Variovorax paradoxus: one gene and its partner. The protein of the gene in region 1 interacts with the protein of each later gene in a pairwise test. Links are inferred from orthologs where the notes say so. Each region holds a gene or a part of one and is shown on either strand. Other genes may lie near its edges. The genes, in order: odhB and lpdA.

Evidence for each region.
Region 2: the proteins of odhB (region 1) and lpdA interact in binary tests that used the Escherichia coli proteins (3 or more experiments, as listed by UniProt). The link is inferred for Variovorax paradoxus from one-to-one orthologs.

What each region holds. Positions count from the first base shown.
Region 1 is NZ_JAUSXG010000001.1:1,812,361-1,821,592, forward strand. What follows is about bases 2,239-5,187. They hold odhB (2-oxoglutarate dehydrogenase complex dihydrolipoyllysine-residue succinyltransferase), read left to right. Parts: upstream 2,239-3,056; coding sequence 3,057-4,319; downstream 4,320-5,187. Other genes in these bases: QFZ42_RS08385 (2-oxoglutarate dehydrogenase E1 component), read left to right, coding at 2,239-3,001; lpdA (dihydrolipoyl dehydrogenase), read left to right, coding at 4,333-5,187. Also shown: more of QFZ42_RS08385, read left to right, coding at 125-2,238; more of lpdA, read left to right, coding at 5,188-5,763; cell division protein ZapE, read left to right, coding at 5,768-6,868; QFZ42_RS08405 (hypothetical protein), read left to right, coding at 6,865-7,539; QFZ42_RS08410 (PP2C family protein-serine/threonine phosphatase), read right to left, coding at 7,567-8,337; QFZ42_RS08415 (DUF465 domain-containing protein), read left to right, coding at 8,444-8,647; QFZ42_RS08420 (ATP-dependent DNA helicase), read left to right, coding at 8,644-9,232. UniProt on the Escherichia coli protein: E2 component of the 2-oxoglutarate dehydrogenase (OGDH) complex which catalyzes the second step in the conversion of 2-oxoglutarate to succinyl-CoA and CO(2).
Region 2 is NZ_JAUSXG010000001.1:2,565,643-2,574,912, forward strand. The notes cover bases 3,089-6,075. They hold lpdA (dihydrolipoyl dehydrogenase), read right to left. Parts: upstream 5,478-6,075; coding sequence 3,699-5,477; downstream 3,089-3,698. Other genes in these bases: QFZ42_RS12010 (alpha/beta fold hydrolase), read right to left, coding at 3,089-3,689; aceF (dihydrolipoyllysine-residue acetyltransferase), read right to left, coding at 5,491-6,075. Outside these bases: lipA (lipoyl synthase), read right to left, coding at 1-576; QFZ42_RS12005 (NADP-dependent malic enzyme), read right to left, coding at 590-2,875; more of QFZ42_RS12010, read right to left, coding at 2,895-3,088; more of aceF, read right to left, coding at 6,076-7,101; aceE (pyruvate dehydrogenase (acetyl-transferring), homodimeric type), read right to left, coding at 7,115-9,270. UniProt on the Escherichia coli protein: Lipoamide dehydrogenase is a component of the glycine cleavage system as well as of the alpha-ketoacid dehydrogenase complexes.

The DNA of each region.
Region 1 (9,232 bases):
ACAATGCCAAGGTACTCAGGCCCTTCCCCAGCCACAGTCGCATCCGCCAACCGGTTCAGCCGTGTCGCGGAAGGTTTTCTTAACCAGCTAGTGCTTCCTTCAGGGAAGCGAAGGTCAGCGGAACATGAGCGATTCTTCTACGCCCTCGGCGTACACCGCCTATCAGGGCAACACCTACCTCTTCGGCGGCAATGCGCCCTATGTCGAGGAGATGTACGAAAACTACCTTGCCAACCCGGGCAGCGTGCCTGACAACTGGCGCTCGTATTTCGATGCGCTGCAGAACGTCCCCGCGGTCGACGGCTCCAACACCCGTGACGTGCCGCACCAGCCCGTCATCAACGCCTTTGCCGAACGCGCCAAACAGGGCACGACCAAGGTGGTTCAGGCCAGCGGCGCCGATTCCGAGCTCGGCCGCAAGCGCACCGCCGTCCAGCAGCTGATTGCCGCCTACCGCAACGTCGGCGCCCGCTGGGCCGACCTCGACCCCCTGAAGCGCGCCGAGCGCCCGGCCATTCCGGAACTCGAGCCCTCGTTCTACGGCTTCACCGATGCCGATCTCGAGACGGTGTTCAACACCAGCAACACCTTCTTCGGCAAGGAGACCATGTCGCTGCGCGACCTGCTCAATGCCTTGCGTGAAACGTACTGCGGCACCATCGGCGTCGAGTACATGTACACCACCGACCAGAACCACAAGCGCTGGTGGCAGCAGAAGATCGAAAGCGCGCGCACCAACCCGCAGCTGACGGCCGAACAGAAAAAGCACGTGCTGAACCGCCTCACCGCGGCCGAAGGCCTCGAGCGCTTCCTGCACACCAAGTACGTCGGCCAGAAGCGCTTCTCGCTCGAAGGCGGCGAGAGCTTCATCGTCTCGATGGACGAACTCATCAACCAGGCCGGCATCAAGGGCGTGCAGGAAATCGTGATCGGCATGGCCCACCGCGGCCGCCTGAACGTGCTGGTCAACTCGCTGGGCAAGTTGCCGGCCGACCTGTTCGCCGAGTTCGACCACACCGCCCCCGAAGACCTGCCGAGCGGCGACGTCAAGTACCACCAGGGCTTCAGCTCGGACGTGACCACCCCCGGCGGCCCGGTGCACCTGAGCCTGGCGTTCAACCCCTCGCACCTCGAAATTGTGAACCCCGTGGTCGAAGGCTCCGTGCGCTCGCGCATGGACCGCCGCGCCGACCCGCAGGGCAAGCAGGTGCTGCCCGTGCTCGTGCACGGCGACGCGGCCTTCGCAGGCCAGGGCGTCGTCATGGAAACGCTGGCGCTGGCCGAAACGCGCGGCTACTTCACGGGCGGCACGGTTCACATCGTCATCAACAACCAGATCGGTTTCACCACCAGCGACCCGCGCGACAGCCGCTCGACGCTGTACTGCTCGGACATCGTCAAGATGATCGAAGCACCGGTGCTGCACGTGAACGGCGACGACCCCGAAGCCGTGGTGCTCGCCACCCAGCTCGCCCTTGAATTCCGCATGGAGTTCCAGAAAGACGTGGTGGTCGACATCGTCTGCTTCCGCAAGCTGGGCCATAACGAGCAGGACACCCCTTCGCTCACCCAGCCGCTGATGTACAAGAAGATCGCCCAGCACCCCGGCACGCGCAAGCTGTACGCGGACAAGCTGGCGACGCAGGGTCTCGGCGACACGCTCGGCGACGACATGGTCAAGGCGCAGCGCGCCGCCTTCGACGAAGGCAAGAACACCATCGACCCGGTGCTCACCAACTTCAAGAGCAAGTACGCGGTCGACTGGAGCCCCTACCTCAACAAGAAGTGGACCGACGCCGGCGACACCGCCATTCCGTCCAGCGAGTGGAAGCGCCTGGCCGAGAAGATCACCACGGTGCCGGCCGGCTTCACGGTGCACCCGCTCGTGAAGAAGGTGCTGGACGACCGCGCCGCCATGGGCCGCGGCGACGTGAACGTCGACTGGGGCATGGGCGAGCACATGGCCTTTGCCTCGCTGGTGGCCAGCGGCTATCCGGTCCGCCTGTCGGGCGAAGACTCGGGCCGTGGCACGTTCACGCACCGCCACGCCGTGCTGCACGACCAGAACCGCGAGAAGTTCGACACCGGCACCTTCACGCCGCTGCAGAACGTGGCTGAAAACCAGGCGCCGTTCGTCGTCATCGACTCCATCCTGTCGGAAGAAGCCGTGCTCGCGTTCGAATACGGCTACGCCTCGAACGACCCGAACACGCTCGTCATCTGGGAAGCCCAGTTCGGCGACTTCGTGAACGGTGCGCAAGTGGTGATCGACCAGTTCATCGCTTCGGGCGAAGTGAAGTGGGGCCGCGTCAACGGCCTGACCATGATGCTGCCGCACGGCTACGAGGGCCAAGGCCCCGAGCACAGCTCGGCACGCCTGGAGCGCTTCATGCAGCTGAGCGCCGACGCCAACATGCAAGTGGTGCAGCCGACCACCGCCAGCCAGATCTTCCACGTGCTGCGTCGCCAGATGGTGCGCAACCTGCGCAAGCCGCTGATCATCCTCACGCCGAAGTCGCTGCTGCGCAACAAGGATGCGACCTCGCCGCTGTCCGAGTTCACCAAGGGCAGCTTCCAGACGGTCATTCCGGACAGCAAGGGTCTGAAGGCCGAGAAGGTCAAGCGACTGGTCGCCTGCTCGGGCAAGGTCTACTACGACCTGTTCAAGAAGCGCGAGGAGCGTGGCGACGAAGACGTGGCCATCATCCGCGTCGAGCAGCTCTATCCGTTCCCGCACAAGGCGTTTGCCGCCGAGGTCAAGAAGTACCCCAACCTCGTCGACGTGGTCTGGTGTCAGGACGAACCGCAGAACCAGGGCGCCTGGTTCTTCGTGCAGCACTACATCCACGAAAACATGCAGGAAGGCCAGAAGCTCGGCTACTCCGGCCGCGCCGCTTCGGCGTCGCCGGCGGTGGGCTACTCGCACCTGCACCAGGAACAGCAGAAGGCGCTCGTCGATGGCGCGTTTGGCAAGCTCAAGGGCTTCGTGCTGACCAAGTAATCAAAAGCCTCTTTTCACACGAACACCCTCAAGAACAAAACGGAGCACACTCCAAATGTCTATCGTAGAAGTCAAAGTCCCCCAGCTTTCCGAATCCGTGGCCGAAGCCACCATGCTCACCTGGAAGAAGAAAGCCGGCGAAGCCGTCGCCGTCGATGAAATCCTGATCGAGATCGAAACCGACAAGGTCGTGCTGGAAGTGCCGGCGCCCTCGGCCGGCGTGCTGGCCGAAATCGTGCAGCCCGATGGCGCCACCGTGGTGGCCGAGCAGCTGATCGCCAGGATCGACACCGAAGGCAAGGGCGCGGCCGCCGCACCTGCAGCAGCATCCGCTGCCGCCCCGGCGGCCGCCGCAGCACCTGCACCGGCCGCTGCTGCTGCCGCCACCGGCGGTTCGAAGTCGGACGTCGCCATGCCCGCCGCCGCCAAGCTGCTGGCCGACAACAACCTCAAGACCGGCGACGTGGCCGGCACCGGCAAGGACGGCCGCGTCACCAAGGGCGACGTGCTCGGCGCCGTGGCCTCGGGTGCCAAGCCCGCGCCCACCGTGGCCGCCCCGGCTGCCAAGCCTGCACTGCCGCAAGTCGCCGCGCCCGCCCGCGCGGCCGACCTGGGTGAACGCCCCGAGCAGCGCGTGCCGATGAGCCGCCTGCGCGCCCGCATTGCCGAGCGCCTGTTGCAATCGCAATCGACCAACGCCATCCTGACGACGTTCAACGAAGTGAACATGGCGCCCGTCATGGAACTGCGCAAGCGCTTCCAGGACAGCTTCACCAAGGAACACGGCGTGAAGCTCGGCTTCATGAGCTTCTTCGTGAAGGCCGCGGTGCATGCGCTGAAGAAGTACCCGGTGATCAACGCCTCGGTCGACGGCAACGACATCCTGTACCACGGCTATTTCGACATCGGCATTGCCGTCGGTTCGCCGCGCGGCCTGGTGGTGCCCATCCTGCGCAACGCCGACCAGATGAGCTTTGCCGACATCGAGAAGAAGATCGCCGAATACGGCAAGAAGGCGCAAGACGGCAAGCTGGGCATCGAAGAGATGACCGGCGGCACGTTCTCCATCTCGAACGGCGGCACCTTCGGCTCGATGCTCTCGACCCCGATCATCAACCCGCCCCAGTCCGCGATTCTCGGCGTGCACGCCACCAAGGACCGCGCCGTGGTCGAGAACGGCCAGATCGTCGTCCGCCCGATGAACTATCTCGCCATGAGCTACGACCACCGCATCATCGACGGCCGCGAAGCCGTGCTGGGCCTGGTCGCCATGAAGGAAGCGCTGGAAGATCCGTCGCGCCTCCTGTTCGACATCTGAGGAGACTGATCAGATGGCAAACAAACAATTCGACGTCATCGTCATCGGCGGCGGCCCCGGCGGCTACATCGCCGCCATTCGCGCCGCGCAACTCGGCTTCAACGTCGCCTGTATCGACGAGTGGAAGAACGGCAAGGGCGGCCCCGCACCGGGCGGCACCTGCACCAACGTGGGCTGCATTCCGTCGAAGGCGCTGCTGCAATCGTCGGAGCACTTCGAGCAGGCCGGCCACCACTTTGCCGACCACGGCATCAAGGTGGAGGGCCTTGGCCTGGACATCGACAAGATGCTGGCCCGCAAGGACCAGGTCGTGAAGCAGAACAACGACGGCATCCTGTACCTGTTCAAGAAGAACAAGATCAGCTTCTTCCATGGCCGCGGTTCGTTCGTGAAGACTGACGAAACCGGCTATGAGATCAAGGTGGCGGGTGCTGCCGAAGAATCGATCAGCGGCAAGCACATCATCCTGGCCACGGGCTCCAATGCCCGCGCATTGCCCGGCACGCCGTTCGACGAAGAAAACATCCTCTCGAACGACGGCGCACTGCGTATCGGCGCAGTGCCCAAGAAGCTGGGCCTGATCGGCTCGGGCGTCATCGGCCTCGAGATGGGCTCGGTGTGGCGCCGCCTGGGCGCTGAAGTCACGGTGCTCGAAGCGCTGCCGACCTTCCTCGGCGCGGTCGACGAGCAGATCGCCAAGGAGGCCAAGAAGGCCTTCGACAAGCAGAAGCTCAAGATCGAACTCGGCGTCAAGGTCGGCGAGATCAAGTCGTCGAAGAAGGGCGTGAGCGTTGCCTGGACCAATGCCAAGGGCGAAGCCCAGACGCTCGAAGTCGACAAGCTGATCGTCTCGATCGGCCGCGTGCCCAACACCATCGGCCTGAACGCCGAAGCCGTGGGTCTCAAGCTCGACGAGCGCGGCGCCATTGCCGTGGACGACGACTGCAAGACCAGCCTGCCCAACGTGTGGGCCATCGGCGACGTGGTGCGCGGCCCGATGCTCGCGCACAAGGCCGAGGAAGAGGGCGTTGCCGTGGCGGAGCGCATTGCGGGCCAGCACGGCCACGTCAACTTCAACACCGTGCCGTGGGTGATCTACACCAGCCCCGAGATCGCGTGGGTTGGCCAGACCGAGCAGCAGCTCAAGGCCGCGGGCCGTGCCTACAAGGCCGGCACCTTCCCGTTCCTCGCGAACGGCCGCGCACGCGCGCTGGGCGACACGACCGGCATGGTCAAGTTCCTGGCCGATGCAACGACGGACGAAATTCTCGGCGTGCATATCGTCGGCCCGCAGGCCAGCGAACTGATCTCCGAAGCCGTGGTGGCCATGGAGTTCAAGGCCAGCGCCGAAGACATCGCGCGCATCTGCCATGCGCACCCGTCGCTGTCGGAAGCCACCAAGGAAGCGGCACTTGCCGTGGACAAGCGCACGCTGAACTTCTGACCCATTGACCAGCGTCAAAGAGGCCTACGAGGCGGAACTCGCGGTGCGCGGGTTCCAGAGCGATCCCGCGCAACTGCGCGCCGTCGAGGCGCTGGACCGTTGCGCGCGCGAGTGGGCCGACTACAAGGCCCAGCGCTCCAACGCGCTGAAGAAGTTCATCAACCGGCCGGAGCTCCCGCGCGGCGTCTACATGTATGGCGGCGTCGGGCGGGGCAAGAGCTTCCTGATGGACCTGTTCTTCAACGCCGTGCCGCTGCGGCGCAAGACGCGTCTGCACTTTCACGAGTTCATGCGCGAGGTGCACCGCGAACTGCGCGAGCTGCAGGGCACGGTCAACCCGCTCGATGAGCTGGGGTTGCGGATATCGAAGCGGTACAAGCTGATCTGCTTCGACGAGTTTCACGTGGCGGACATCACCGACGCGATGATTCTTCATCGCCTGCTGGTGTCGCTGTTCGAGAACGGCGTGGGCTTTGTCACCACCTCCAATTTCAAGCCCGACGACCTGTATCCCGGCGGGCTGCATCGCGACCGCATCCTGCCCGCGATCGCGCTGCTGAACGAGAAGCTCGAAGTGCTGAGCGTGGACAACGGCACCGACTACCGGCGCCGCACGCTCGAGCAATTGCGGATGTATCTCACGCCGAACGATGCGGGCGCAGAGAAAGAATTGCGCAAGGCGTTCGACAAGCTGGCCGAGACGGCCGACGAAAACCCGATCCTGCACATCGAGCAGCGCGAGATCCGCGCCAGGCGCAAGGCGGGCGGCGTGGTCTGGTTCGACTTCAAGACGCTGTGCGGCGGGCCCCGCTCGCAAAACGACTATCTTGAAATCGCCAGCCAGTTTCACACCGTGCTGCTGTCCGACGTGCCGCACATGCCGGTTCGCATGGCTTCCGAAGCACGCCGTTTCACGTGGCTGGTCGATGTCTTGTACGACCGCCGCGTCAAGCTCATCATGTCGGCTGAGGTGCCGCCGGAGGCGTTGTACACCGAGGGACCGCTCGCCCATGAGTTTCCGCGAACGGTTTCCAGGTTGACCGAAATGCAATCGAGCGAATTCCTCTCCCTGGAGCGCCGGATCGTCGACACTCGCCTGACATGAAAAATATCGTTTTCGCCGTGCTGATGACCTTGGGCAGCCTGCCGCTGTGGGCGCAGTCCAATGCGGCCGCGGGCACGGCCGACTTCGAAGCCGAACGCAGCCGGCTGGCGGCCGAGCGCGCCGCCATCGACGCGCGCTTCGAGAAGGAGCGCGCGGCCTGCTACCAGAAGTTCGCGGTCGAAGATTGCCTGCGCGACAGCCGCAGGCGTCGCCGCACCGAAACCGACCACATCAAGCGCCAGGAAACGGCCATCAACGACATCGAGCGCCAGCGGCGCGGCGCGGCCGAACTCGAGAAGCTCGATCAGAAGGCCGCCACGCAGCGTCCGCAAGATGCGCCCGAGAAGCAGGACGAGTCCCGCCAGGCCCAGAAGGACCGCGAGCAGCGCGCGGCCGACCATGCGGCGAGCCGTGCCGCCACCGCGGCCGAGGCGGACGCGCGCCGGCGCGAGCTCGAAGCCAAGCAGAGAGCACACGCCGAAGACCAGGCCAAGGCCGCCCAGCGGCGCGCCGAGGCACCCGCGGCCGTCGAACGCTTCGAGAGCAAGCAGCAAAAGGCGGCGGAGCACAGGGCCAGCCGCGAACGGCAGAACGCCGACCGTACCAAGCCGCGCGGGGCGCCTTTGCCGCCTCCGCCGCCGGCATCCCCGGCTTCGTCGCCCACTCGTTGAGCGGATGAGGCCGAGGGCCGGCGGCGCTCAGGCTTCCGCGGGAAGCGCCTCGAGCTTCAGTACCGCGATGGAGATGTTGTCGCCCGTGCCGCGGGCGCGGCGGCGCGCCTCGCTCACGAGGAGTTCCACGGCATCGCGCGGCTGCTCCCCATACAGCACGCTCGCCAGTTCCTCCGGGCTGAAGTAGTGCCAGAGCCCGTCGCTGCAGGCCATCAGCAGGTCGCCGGGCTGCATTGCCGGAATGTAGTGGGGCTCGATCGGCGGTGGGGTCGTTGTCATGCCGAGGCAGCCCAGGAGGATGTTCCCCTTGGGGTGGACATTGGCCTGGGCCTCGCTGATTTCGCCGCGGTCGACGAGCACCTGCACATAGGAGTGGTCGCGCGTGCGCGTGACGAGTTCGCCGTCCTGGAAGTGATAGATGCGGGAGTCGCCCGCGTGAATCCACGCGCAGTCGCCCTTGGGGTTCATCAGAAAGGCGGCCAGCGTGCTGTGCGGCTCCTGCTCGCTCGACAGGGCCGTGAGCTTGATGACCGTGTGCGCATCTTCCAGCAGCTGCCGCAGCACTGCCGTGGAACTGTCGCGATCGGGGTGGTAGCGGGTGAAGAGCTGGCGCGCCGTCATCAGCACCTGGTCGGACGCCTTGCGCCCGCCGCTGCGCCCGCCCATGCCGTCGGCAATGACGCCCAGCATGCAGCCCGGCACGCGCGGATGGCTCATCATCAGCACCTGGTCCTGCTGGTAGGGGCGGTCTCCCTTGTGGAGGCCGGTGGCGGCGGCAAGTCGAAAGCCTAGGGTCATGAGCGCAATGCGCCAACGGCGCGCTTTCTGTCTTCTCGTGAATTCGTGTCAGGACGTATTATCGAGTGAACACGAGAGCGCGCGGAATATGCACGCATCGCCAACGTTGGACTCCAATCTCCACTCCCTTTCCCGCCAATTGATCGAGTTGCGCATCGAACATGCCGACCTTGATGCCACCATCGACCGCTTGGCCGAGGCTTTGCCGCAAGACGAACTCCTGCTGCGGCGCCTGAAGAAGCGCCGCCTCGGGCTGCGCGACCAGATCGTGCGGCTCGAAAACATGCTCGATCCGAGAGAACCCGCGTGACCGACACACTCGAGGACAAGGTGCGCGACGCCTTCGCGCACGGAGGCGTGCTTTCCCGCGCCGCCGAGCAGTTTCGCGAACGCTCGGGGCAAACCGAAATGGCGCTGGCCGTGGCGCGCACCATCGAAGACGGCGGCGTGCTGGTGGTCGAGGCCGGCACCGGCGTCGGCAAGACCTTCTCGTATCTCGTGCCCGCGTTGCTGAGCGGCGAACGCGTGCTGCTGTCGACCGCCACCAAGACCCTGCAGGACCAGCTGTTCGGCCGCGACCTGCCGCGCCTGGTCGAAGCGCTCGAGCTGCCGGTGCGGACGGCGCTGCTCAAGGGCCGCGCAAGCTATCTGTGCCTGCACCGGCTCGACCTGGCGCGCCACGATGCATCGCTGCCCGAACGCGGCAGCCTGCGGAGGCTCGCCAAGATCGAGCAATGGTCCAAGGCCACGCGAACCGGCGACCTGGCCGAGCTGCCGGGGCTGGACGAGCGCTCGCCGCTCATTCCGCTGATCACTTCCACGCGCGAGAACTGCCTGGGTGCGCAGTGCCCGCAGTTCAAGCCCTGCCACGTCAACCTGGCGCGGCGCGAGGCGC
Region 2 (9,270 bases), 750 kb from region 1 along the record:
GGTCTCCAGGTTGTGGTTCATCACGTCCGGCGGATCGGCCGCAAGGATGTCCAGCGCCACTTCGGCGCGTCCCCTGAAGTCGGGCACGAGCACTTCGATCTGCGTGCCGGGCGACTGCGCCCGCACCGCGCGGATGCACGCGGCAAAGTGCGCCGCCCCGCCGTCGCGCAGGTCGTCGCGGTCGACGCTCGTGATCACCACGTACTTCAGCTTCAGCCGCGCGACCGTTTCCGCCAGGTGCCGAGCCTCGTCGGGATCGGGCGGCTGCGGCCGGCCATGCGCCACGTCGCAGAACGGACAGCGGCGCGTGCACAGGTCGCCCAGCACCATGAAGGTGGCCGTGCCCTTGCTGAAGCACTCACCGATGTTGGGGCACGAGGCCTCCTCGCACACGGTGTGCAGGCTGGCCTCGCGCAGCGTGCGCTTCACTTCGCGGAAGCTCTCGCTCTGCGAGACGCGCACGCGGATCCAGTCGGGCTTTGGCAGCGCCGGCCTCGCTTCGACGACGCGGATCGGAATCCGGCGGGTCTTGTCGACGCCGCGCTGCGGGCCGTGGAGCGTCGCGGTGTCGTTCATGGCCGTGCCGCTGTCAGGCCACGTTGCGATGCGAGTTGGCATCGACCACCGCGAGCGCCGTCATGTTGACGATGCGGCGCACCGTGGACGACGGCGTGAGGATGTGCACCGAGCGCGCCGCGCCCAGCAGGATGCCGCCCACCGTGATGCCGCTGCCGGCCGCCATGCGCAGCAGGTTGTACGAGATGTTGGCCGCATCGACGTTGGGCATGACGAGCACATTGGCCTCGGTCTCCAGCGCCGAGTCCGGAAACTCGTGGTCGAGGATGGTCTTCGACAGTGCCGCGTCACCGCGCATCTCGCCTTCGACTGCCAGTTGCGGATCGGCCTTCTTGATGAGCGCGAGCGCCTCGCGCATCTTCACAGCCGAGGCCGCGTCCGATCCGCCGAAGTTGGAGTGCGACAGCAGCGCCACGGCCGGCGTCACGCCGAAGCGGCGCACCTCTTCGGCCGCGAGTAGCGCGATCTCGGCGATCTGCGCAGCGTCGGGGTCGCGGTTGACGTGGGTGTCGCAGATGAAGAGCTGGCGCCCCGGCAGCATCAGCATCTGCATGGCGGCCATGGTCTTCGCGCCGGGGCGCAGGCCGATCACATCGCGCACATGGCGCAAGTGGTCGCCGTAGCCGCCGAGCGTGCCGCACAGCATGGCGTCCGCCTTGCCCTGGCGCACCAGCATGGCCGCGAGCAGCGTGCCGCGGCTGCGCATCTCGGTCTGTGCCACCAGGCGCGAGACGCCGTCGCGGCGCTTGAGCTGGTAGTAGGCCTCGGCCGCGTCGCCGTACACGGCCGCTTCGAGCAGGTCGACGACCTCGCAGTCGGTGCCCAGCACGAGGCGCAGGCCGTACTGCGCGATGCGCTCGGCGATCACCTCGGGACGGCCCAGCAGCAGCGGACGCGCCAGGCCTTCGTCGACCACCACCTGCGCAGCGCGCAATACACGCTCGTCCTCGCCCTCGGCGTAGACCACGCGCTTGGGCGACTGCTTGGCGGCGGCGAACAGCGGCTGCATGCTGCTGCCCGACTGGTAGACGAATTGCGACAGGCGCTGGCGGTAGGCCTTCATGTCGGCGATGGGCCGCGTCGCGACGCCGCTGTCGACCGCGGCCTGCGCCACCGCGGGCGCGACGAACTCGATCAGGCGCGGGTCGAAGGGCTTGGGAATCAGGTAGTCGCGGCCGAAGCGCAGGCCGACCGCGCCATAGGCCTGCGCCACCACCTCGGGAATCTCGGCATGCGCGAGCTCGGCGATGGCGCGCACGGCGGCGAGTTTCATCTCCTCGTTGATCGTGGTCGCACCCACGTCGAGCGCGCCGCGGAAGATGAACGGGAAACACAGCACGTTGTTGACCTGGTTCGGATAGTCCGAGCGGCCGGTGCCGAGGATCGCGTCGGGGCGCACGGCCAGCGCGTCTTCCGGCAGGATCTCGGGCGTCGGGTTGGCCATGGCCAGGATGATCGGATCGCGCGCCATCTCCTTGACCATCTCGGGCTTGAGCACGCCACCCGCCGAAAGGCCCAGGAAGATGTCGGCGCCGCCGATGATGTCGGCCAGCTTGCGCGCCGGGGTCTCCTGCGCATAGCGGGCCTTGTTCGGGTCCATCTGCTCCTTGCGGCCGGTGTAGACCACGCCCGCGCTGTCGGACACGAAGATGTTCTGCTGCGGCAGCCCCAGGCTCACGATCAGATCGAGGCAGGCCAGCGCCGCCGCGCCGGCGCCCGAAGCCACCAGCTTCACTTCGCGGATGTCCTTCTTCACATGCCTCAGCGCGTTGAGAATGGCAGCGGCCGCGACGATCGCGGTGCCGTGCTGGTCGTCGTGGAACACCGGAATCTTCATGCGCTCGCGCAGCTTCTTCTCGATGTAGAAGCACTCGGGCGCCTTGATGTCCTCGAGGTTGATGCCGCCGAAGGTGGGCTCCATGCGCGCGATGGTGTCGATGAGCGCATCGGGGTCGCTCTCGTCGAGCTCGATGTCGAACACGTCGATGCCCGCGAATTTCTTGAACAGGCAGGCCTTGCCTTCCATCACCGGCTTGCCGGCCAGCGCGCCGATGTTGCCCAGGCCCAGCACGGCCGTGCCGTTGGTGATGACCGCCACGAGGTTGGCGCGCGAGGTCAGGTTCATGGCCTCGGCCGGGTCGCGCGCGATCTCCATGCAGGCCTCGGCCACGCCGGGCGAGTACGCGAGCGCGAGGTCGCGCTGCGTGGCCATCGGCTTGGTCGGGTTCACCGAGATCTTGCCGGGCGTGGGATGGCGGTGGTAGTCGAGGGCGGCTTCGCGCAGTTTTTCGTCGGACATGGTGTCTCCGTGAGGGATGTCAATGAGGGGCGGCCGCGGCCGCATCGGCCAGCCAGTCGCGCAGGCCGCACAGCAGCGCCGCGGGCTGGTCGGCATGCACCCAGTGGCCGGCGGCGGCGATGCGCTCGGTCTCGGCGTGCGGGAACAGCGCGCGGATGCCGGCGAGCGACGAAGGCGGCACGTAACCGGACTCCGCGCCGTGGACGAAGAGCGCCGGGCCTTCGTAGCGCGCGTTGCGCAGCGCATCCGGAAAGCCGCAGAGATCGTGCATGCACAGCCCGGTGGCGAGCAGGTTGAGCCGCCAGTCGAAGCGGTCGTACTGCCGGCGCAGGTTCTGCATCACGAAGTCGGCCGGAGCCTTCGCGCCGAGACCCTCGGCCAGCGCCTGGCTGATTTCGTGCTGCCCGGCCGCGTGGGCTGCGTCGAAGCTGCGCATGGTCGACACGTAGGACGAGAACTGGTCGGCGTAGCTCTGGGGCGCGATGTCGATCACCGCCACGCCGCCGACGGTCTGCGGGTGCGACAGCGCGAGCGCCATTGCGGTCTTGCCGCCCATGCTGTGGCCGATCACGAAGGGCCGCTGCAACTGCTCGCGCTCGAGCAGCGCCAGCACGTCGTCCGCCATTTCGGCGTACGACATGGACTCGGCCCAGGGCGAGGCACCATGGTTGCGGGCGTCGGGCAGGTAGACGCGGTGGTCCCGGGCCAGCGCCCCGGCGATGTGCGTCCAGTTGCGTCCCGCGCCGAACAGGCCGTGCAGGATCACCACCGGAGGCCCCGATCCCAGCGCCTCGAAAGCCAGTGCGAGCGGCATGGCAGTGGCCTACTTCTTCTTCACCGGGGGCAGGTCGGTGCAATGCCCCTCGAACACTTCGGCCGCCATGCCGATGGATTCGCCGAGCGTCGGATGCGGATGGATGGTCTTGCCGATGTCCGAGGGCTCGCAGCCCATCTCGATGGCCAGGCACACCTCGCTGATCAGGTCGCCCGCATGCGTGCCGACGATGCCGCCACCGACGATGCGGTGCGTGGCCTCGTCGAACAGCAGCTTGGTGAAGCCTTCGTCGCGCCCATTGGCGATGGCGCGGCCCGATGCGGCCCACGGGAACACCGCCTTGCCGATCTTCAGGCCCTCGGCCTTGCACTGCTCCTCGGTCTTGCCGGCCCAGGCCACCTCAGGGTCCGTGTAGGCCACCGAGGGAATCTGCCGCGCGTCGAAGTACGAGGCCTCGCCGTGCGCCACCTCGGCCGCCACATGCGCCTCGTGCACCGCCTTGTGCGCGAGCATGGGCTGGCCCACGATGTCGCCGATGGCGAAGATGTGCGGCACGTTGGTGCGCATCTGCTTGTCGACCTCGATGAAGCCGCGGTCGGTGACGGCAACGCCGGCCTTGTCGGCGGCGAGCTTCTTGCCGTTGGGGCTGCGGCCCACGGCGACGAGCACCAGGTCGTAGACCTGCGGTTCCTTCGGCGCCTTCTCGCCTTCGAAGCTGACCTCGATGCCGGCCTGGGTGGCCTTCGCACCAACCGTCTTGGTCTTGAGCATCACGTTGTCGAAGCGCGGCGCGTTGACCTTCTCCCACACCTTCACCAAGTCGCGGTCGGCGCCCTGCATCAGGCCGTCGAGCATTTCGACCACGTCGATGCGCGTGCCCAGCGTGGAGTACACGGTGGCCATCTCCAGGCCGATGATGCCGCCGCCGATCACCAGCATGCGTTTGGGAATGCCCTTGAGCAGCAGCGCGCCGGTGGAGTCGACCACGCGGTCGTCCTCGGGCATGAACGGCAGCTTCACGGCCTGCGAGCCCGCGGCGATGATGGCCTTGGCGAACTTCACGACCTTCTTCGCACCGCCCTCGCCCACCACCTCGACGTGGTGCGCGTCGAGGAAGCTGCCGACGCCGGTGACAACCTCGACCTTGCGCGCCTTCGCCATGCCGGCGAGGCCGCCGGTGAGCTTCTTGATCACGCCGTCCTTGAAGCCGCGCAGCGCGTCGATGTCGACTTCGGGCGCGGTGTACCTGATGCCGTGCTTGGCGAGCAGCTTCACCTCGTCCATCACGCCGACCGTGTGCAGCAGCGCCTTCGACGGGATGCAGCCCACGTTGAGGCACACCCCCCCGAGCGTGGCGTAGCGTTCGACCAGCACGGTTTTCACGCCGAGGTCGGCGCTGCGGAAGGCGGCCGAGTAGCCGCCGGGGCCGGCGCCGAGCACGAGCACTTCGCACTCCAGATCTGCTTTGCCGGCGTAGCCGGCCGCTTCACTCCCTCTCCCGCTTGCGGGAGAGGGCTGGGGTGAGGGTGCGGCGGCCGTCGCCCTCACCCCCGGCCCCTCTCCCGCAGGCGGTAGAGGGGAGGCAGAGACGGCCTCGATCACCAGGATCACCGAGCCTTCACTCACTTTGTCGCCGAGCGCAACCTTCAGCTCCTTCACCGTCCCCGCATGGCTCGACGGAATCTCCATCGACGCCTTGTCCGACTCCACCATGATCAACCCGGTATCGACGGCAATGACCTCCCCGGGCTTGACCAGCAGTTCGATGATCGCGACATCCTTGAACTCACCGATGTCGGGAACCTTGACTTCCACCGTGTGTGCCATTTGAGAGCTTCCTTCAGAACAGCACGCGCCGCAGGTCGGCGAGCACGTTGGCGAAATAGACGTTGAAGCGCGCGGCGGCGGCGCCGTCGATCACGCGGTGGTCCCACGACAGCGACAGCGGCAGCGTGAGCCGCGAGGTGTAGGTCTTGCCGTCGGCTGAGTGCTGCTTCCAGTAGCTCTTGCACACGCCCATGATGGCGACCTCCGGCGCATTGATGATGGGGGTGAAATAGATGCCGCCAATGCCGCCCAGCGAGCTGATGGTGAAGGTGCCGCCCGACATCTGGTCGGGCTTGAGCTTGCCGTCGCGTGCGAGCTTGGCGAGCTCGCCCATCTCCTTGGCGATGTCGGGCACGCTCTTTTTGTCAACATCGCGGATCACCGGCACCATGAGCCCGTTGGGCGTGTCGGCCGCGAAGCCGATGTGCCAGTAGTTCTTGAGCACCAGGGCGTCGCCGTCGAGGCTCGCGTTGAACTCCGGGAACTTCTTCAGCGCGGCCACGGCCGCCTTCATCATGAAGGGCAGCATGCTGATCTTGACGCCCGACTTCTCCAGCTCCTTGTTCATCTGCACGCGGAAGGGCTCGAGGTCGGTGATGTCGGCCTCGTCGTGCGTCGTCACATGCGGAATGACGACCCAGTTGCGGTGCAGGTTCGCGGCACTGATCTTCTTGATGCGTGACAGTTCTTTTCGCTCGGTCGGGCCGAACTTGGCGAAATCGACCTTGGGCCAGGGCAAGAGGTCGATGCCGCCGACGCCACCGCCTGCGGGGGCTGACGCGGCCTTGGACATGGCCGGTGCGGCAGATGCGCCGCCGCCCTTCGCGAAGGCCTCGACGTCGGTACGCACGATGCGGCCATGGTCACCGGTGCCCTTGACCTTGCCGAGGTCCACACCGAGTTCGCGTGCGAGCTTGCGCACCGCCGGGCCGGCGTAGGCGAGTGCGAAGCCCGCTTCGATCTCCGCGTTGCCCGCAGGCAGCGCCACCACCGCTGCCGTATCACTCCCTCTCCCGCCCGCGGGAGAGGGTTGGGGTGAGGGTGCTGCCCCCACCACAGGCGCATCCCCCGTAGCCAGCGAAAGAATCACCGACCCTTCGCTGACCTTGTCCCCGATCTTGATGCCGATTGCCGTCACAACCCCCGAGAGCGGCGCAGGCACGTCCATCGTGGCCTTGTCGGATTCGAGCGAGACGATCGGGTCTTCGGCCTTCACCGTGTCGCCGACCTTCACGAAGATCTCGATGACGGGCACGTCCTTGAAGTCGCCGATGTCGGGCACGCGCACTTCGGCGATGCCGGCCGGCGCGCTGGTGGCGGAAGGCGCGGCGCTCACGCTGGGCTTGGCGGCTTCGGCGGGCGCGGGAGCGGCGGCAGCACCACCCTCCCCCTTGAACGTCATGATGACGCTGCCTTCGCCGACCTTGTCGCCCAGCTTCACCAGGATGGACTCGACCACGCCGCCGCGCGGCGCGGGCACGTCCATCGTGGCCTTGTCGGATTCGAGCGAAACCAGCGGGTCTTCGGCTTTCACCGTGTCGCCGGGCTTCACGAAGATTTCGATGACCGGCACATCGCTGAAATCGCCGATGTCCGGAACCTTGATGTCGATTGCATTGCTCATGGTCGGTACTGCCTCAGACGGTCCAGGGAGCGGCGCGCTCGGCGTCGAGCCCATACTTCGCGATGGCCTCGGCCACCACCGTGTGCTTGATCGCGCCGTCGTCGGCCAGCGCCTTGAGCGCGGCCACCGCCACGTGCCAGCGGTCGACCTCGAAGAAGCGGCGCAGCTTGCGGCGGTAGTCGCTGCGCCCGAACCCGTCGGTGCCCAGCACCGTGTAGCGCCGGCCCGCGGCCTGCACGTATTCGCGCACCTGGTCGGCGTAGTTGCGCATGTAGTCGGTGGCCGCGATGACCGGGCCTTCGTGTCCTTCGAGGCATTGCTCGACATGGCTCTTGCGCGCGGGCTCGGTCGGGTGCAGCCGGCTCCAGCGCTCGGCCGCCATGCCGTCGCGGCGCAGTTCGTTGTAGCTGGTGGCGCTCCACACGTCCGATGCGATGCCGAAGTCGCTCTTGAGCAGCTCGGCCGCGAACATCACTTCGCGCAGGATGGTGCCGCTGCCCATGAGCTGCACGCGCAGGCCCTTCTTGGGTGTCTTGCCGCCGTCGCTGAGCTGGTAGAGCCCCTTGAGAATCCCCGCCTCGCTGCCTTCGGGCATGCCGGGGTGGGCGTAGTTCTCGTTCATGAGGGTGATGTAGTAATACACGTCCTCCTGCTCGGCGTACATGCGGCGCATGCCGTCGCGCACGATGGCCACCACCTCATAGGCGAAGGTCGGGTCGTACGAAACGCAATTGGGGATGGTGCCGGCCAGGATATGGCTGTGGCCGTCTTCGTGCTGCAGGCCTTCGCCGTTGAGCGTGGTGCGCCCCGCGGTGCCGCCGAGCAGGAAACCGCGCGCACGCATGTCGCCGGCCAGCCAGGCCAGGTCGCCCACGCGCTGCAGGCCGAACATCGAGTAGTAGATGTAGAACGGAATCATCGGCACGTTGTTCGTGCTGTACGAGGTGGCCGCGACGATCCAGCTGGACATCGCGCCGCCCTCGTTGATGCCTTCCTGCAGTACCTGCCCGTCTTTCGACTCGCGGTAGTACATGAGCTGGTCGGCATCCTGCGGCTTGTAGAGCTGGCCGAGCGACGACCAGATGCCGAGCTGGCGGAACATGCCCTCCATGCCGAAGGTGCGCGACTCGTCGGGCACGATGGGCACCACGTGCTTGCCGATCTGCTTGTCGCGCACCAGCGTGCCGAGCATCTGCACGAAGGCCATGGTGGTGGAGATCTCGCGCTCGCCGGTGTCTTTCAGCAGGCGCTCGAAGGTGGCCAGCGGCGGAATCTCGAGCGCGGTCGACTTGCGCCGGCGCTGCGGCAGGTAGCCGCCGAGTGCCGCGCGGCGCTCGCGCAGGTACTTCATCTCGGGGCTGTCCTCGGCCAGTTGGATGAAGGGAACATTGGGCAGCTCTTCATCGGACACCGGGATCTGGAAGCGGTCGCGGAAACCGCGCAGCGCGTCCTGCGTCATCTTCTTGGCCTGGTGCGCGATCATCTGGCCCTCGCCCGATTCGCCCATGCCGTAGCCCTTCACCGTCTTGGGCAGGATCAGCGTGGGCTGACCCTTGTGCTTGACCGCGGCAGCGTAGGCGGCGAAGACCTTCTCGGGGTCGTGGCCGCCGCGTGTGAGGCCCCAGATCTCGTCGTCGCTCATGTCGGCGACCAGGGCTTTGGTCTCGTCGTACTTGCCGAAGAAATGCTCGCGCACGTAGGCGCCGCTCTTGCTCTTGAAGTCCTGATATTCACCGTCCACGCACTCTTCCATGCGCTGCAGCAGCTTGCCGCTCTTGTCCTTGGCGAGCAGCTTGTCCCAGCCGCTGCCCCAGAGCACCTTGATGACGTTCCATCCTGCCCCGCGGAACACGCTCTCGAGCTCCTGCACGATCTTGCCGTTGCCGCGCACCGGGCCGTCGAGGCGCTGCAGGTTGCAGTTGATGACGAACACGAGGTTGTCCAGGCTCTCGCGGCCCGCGAGCGAGATGGCGCCGAGCGATTCGGGTTCGTCCATTTCGCCGTCGCCCATGAAGGCCCAGACCTTGCGCGGCGCCGTGTCGGCCAAGCCGCGGCCATGCAGATACTTGAGAAAGCGCGCCTGGTAGATCGCCATCAGAGGGCCCAGGCCCATCGAGACGGTGGGGAACTGCCAGAAGTCGGGCATGAGCCACGGATGCGGGTACGACG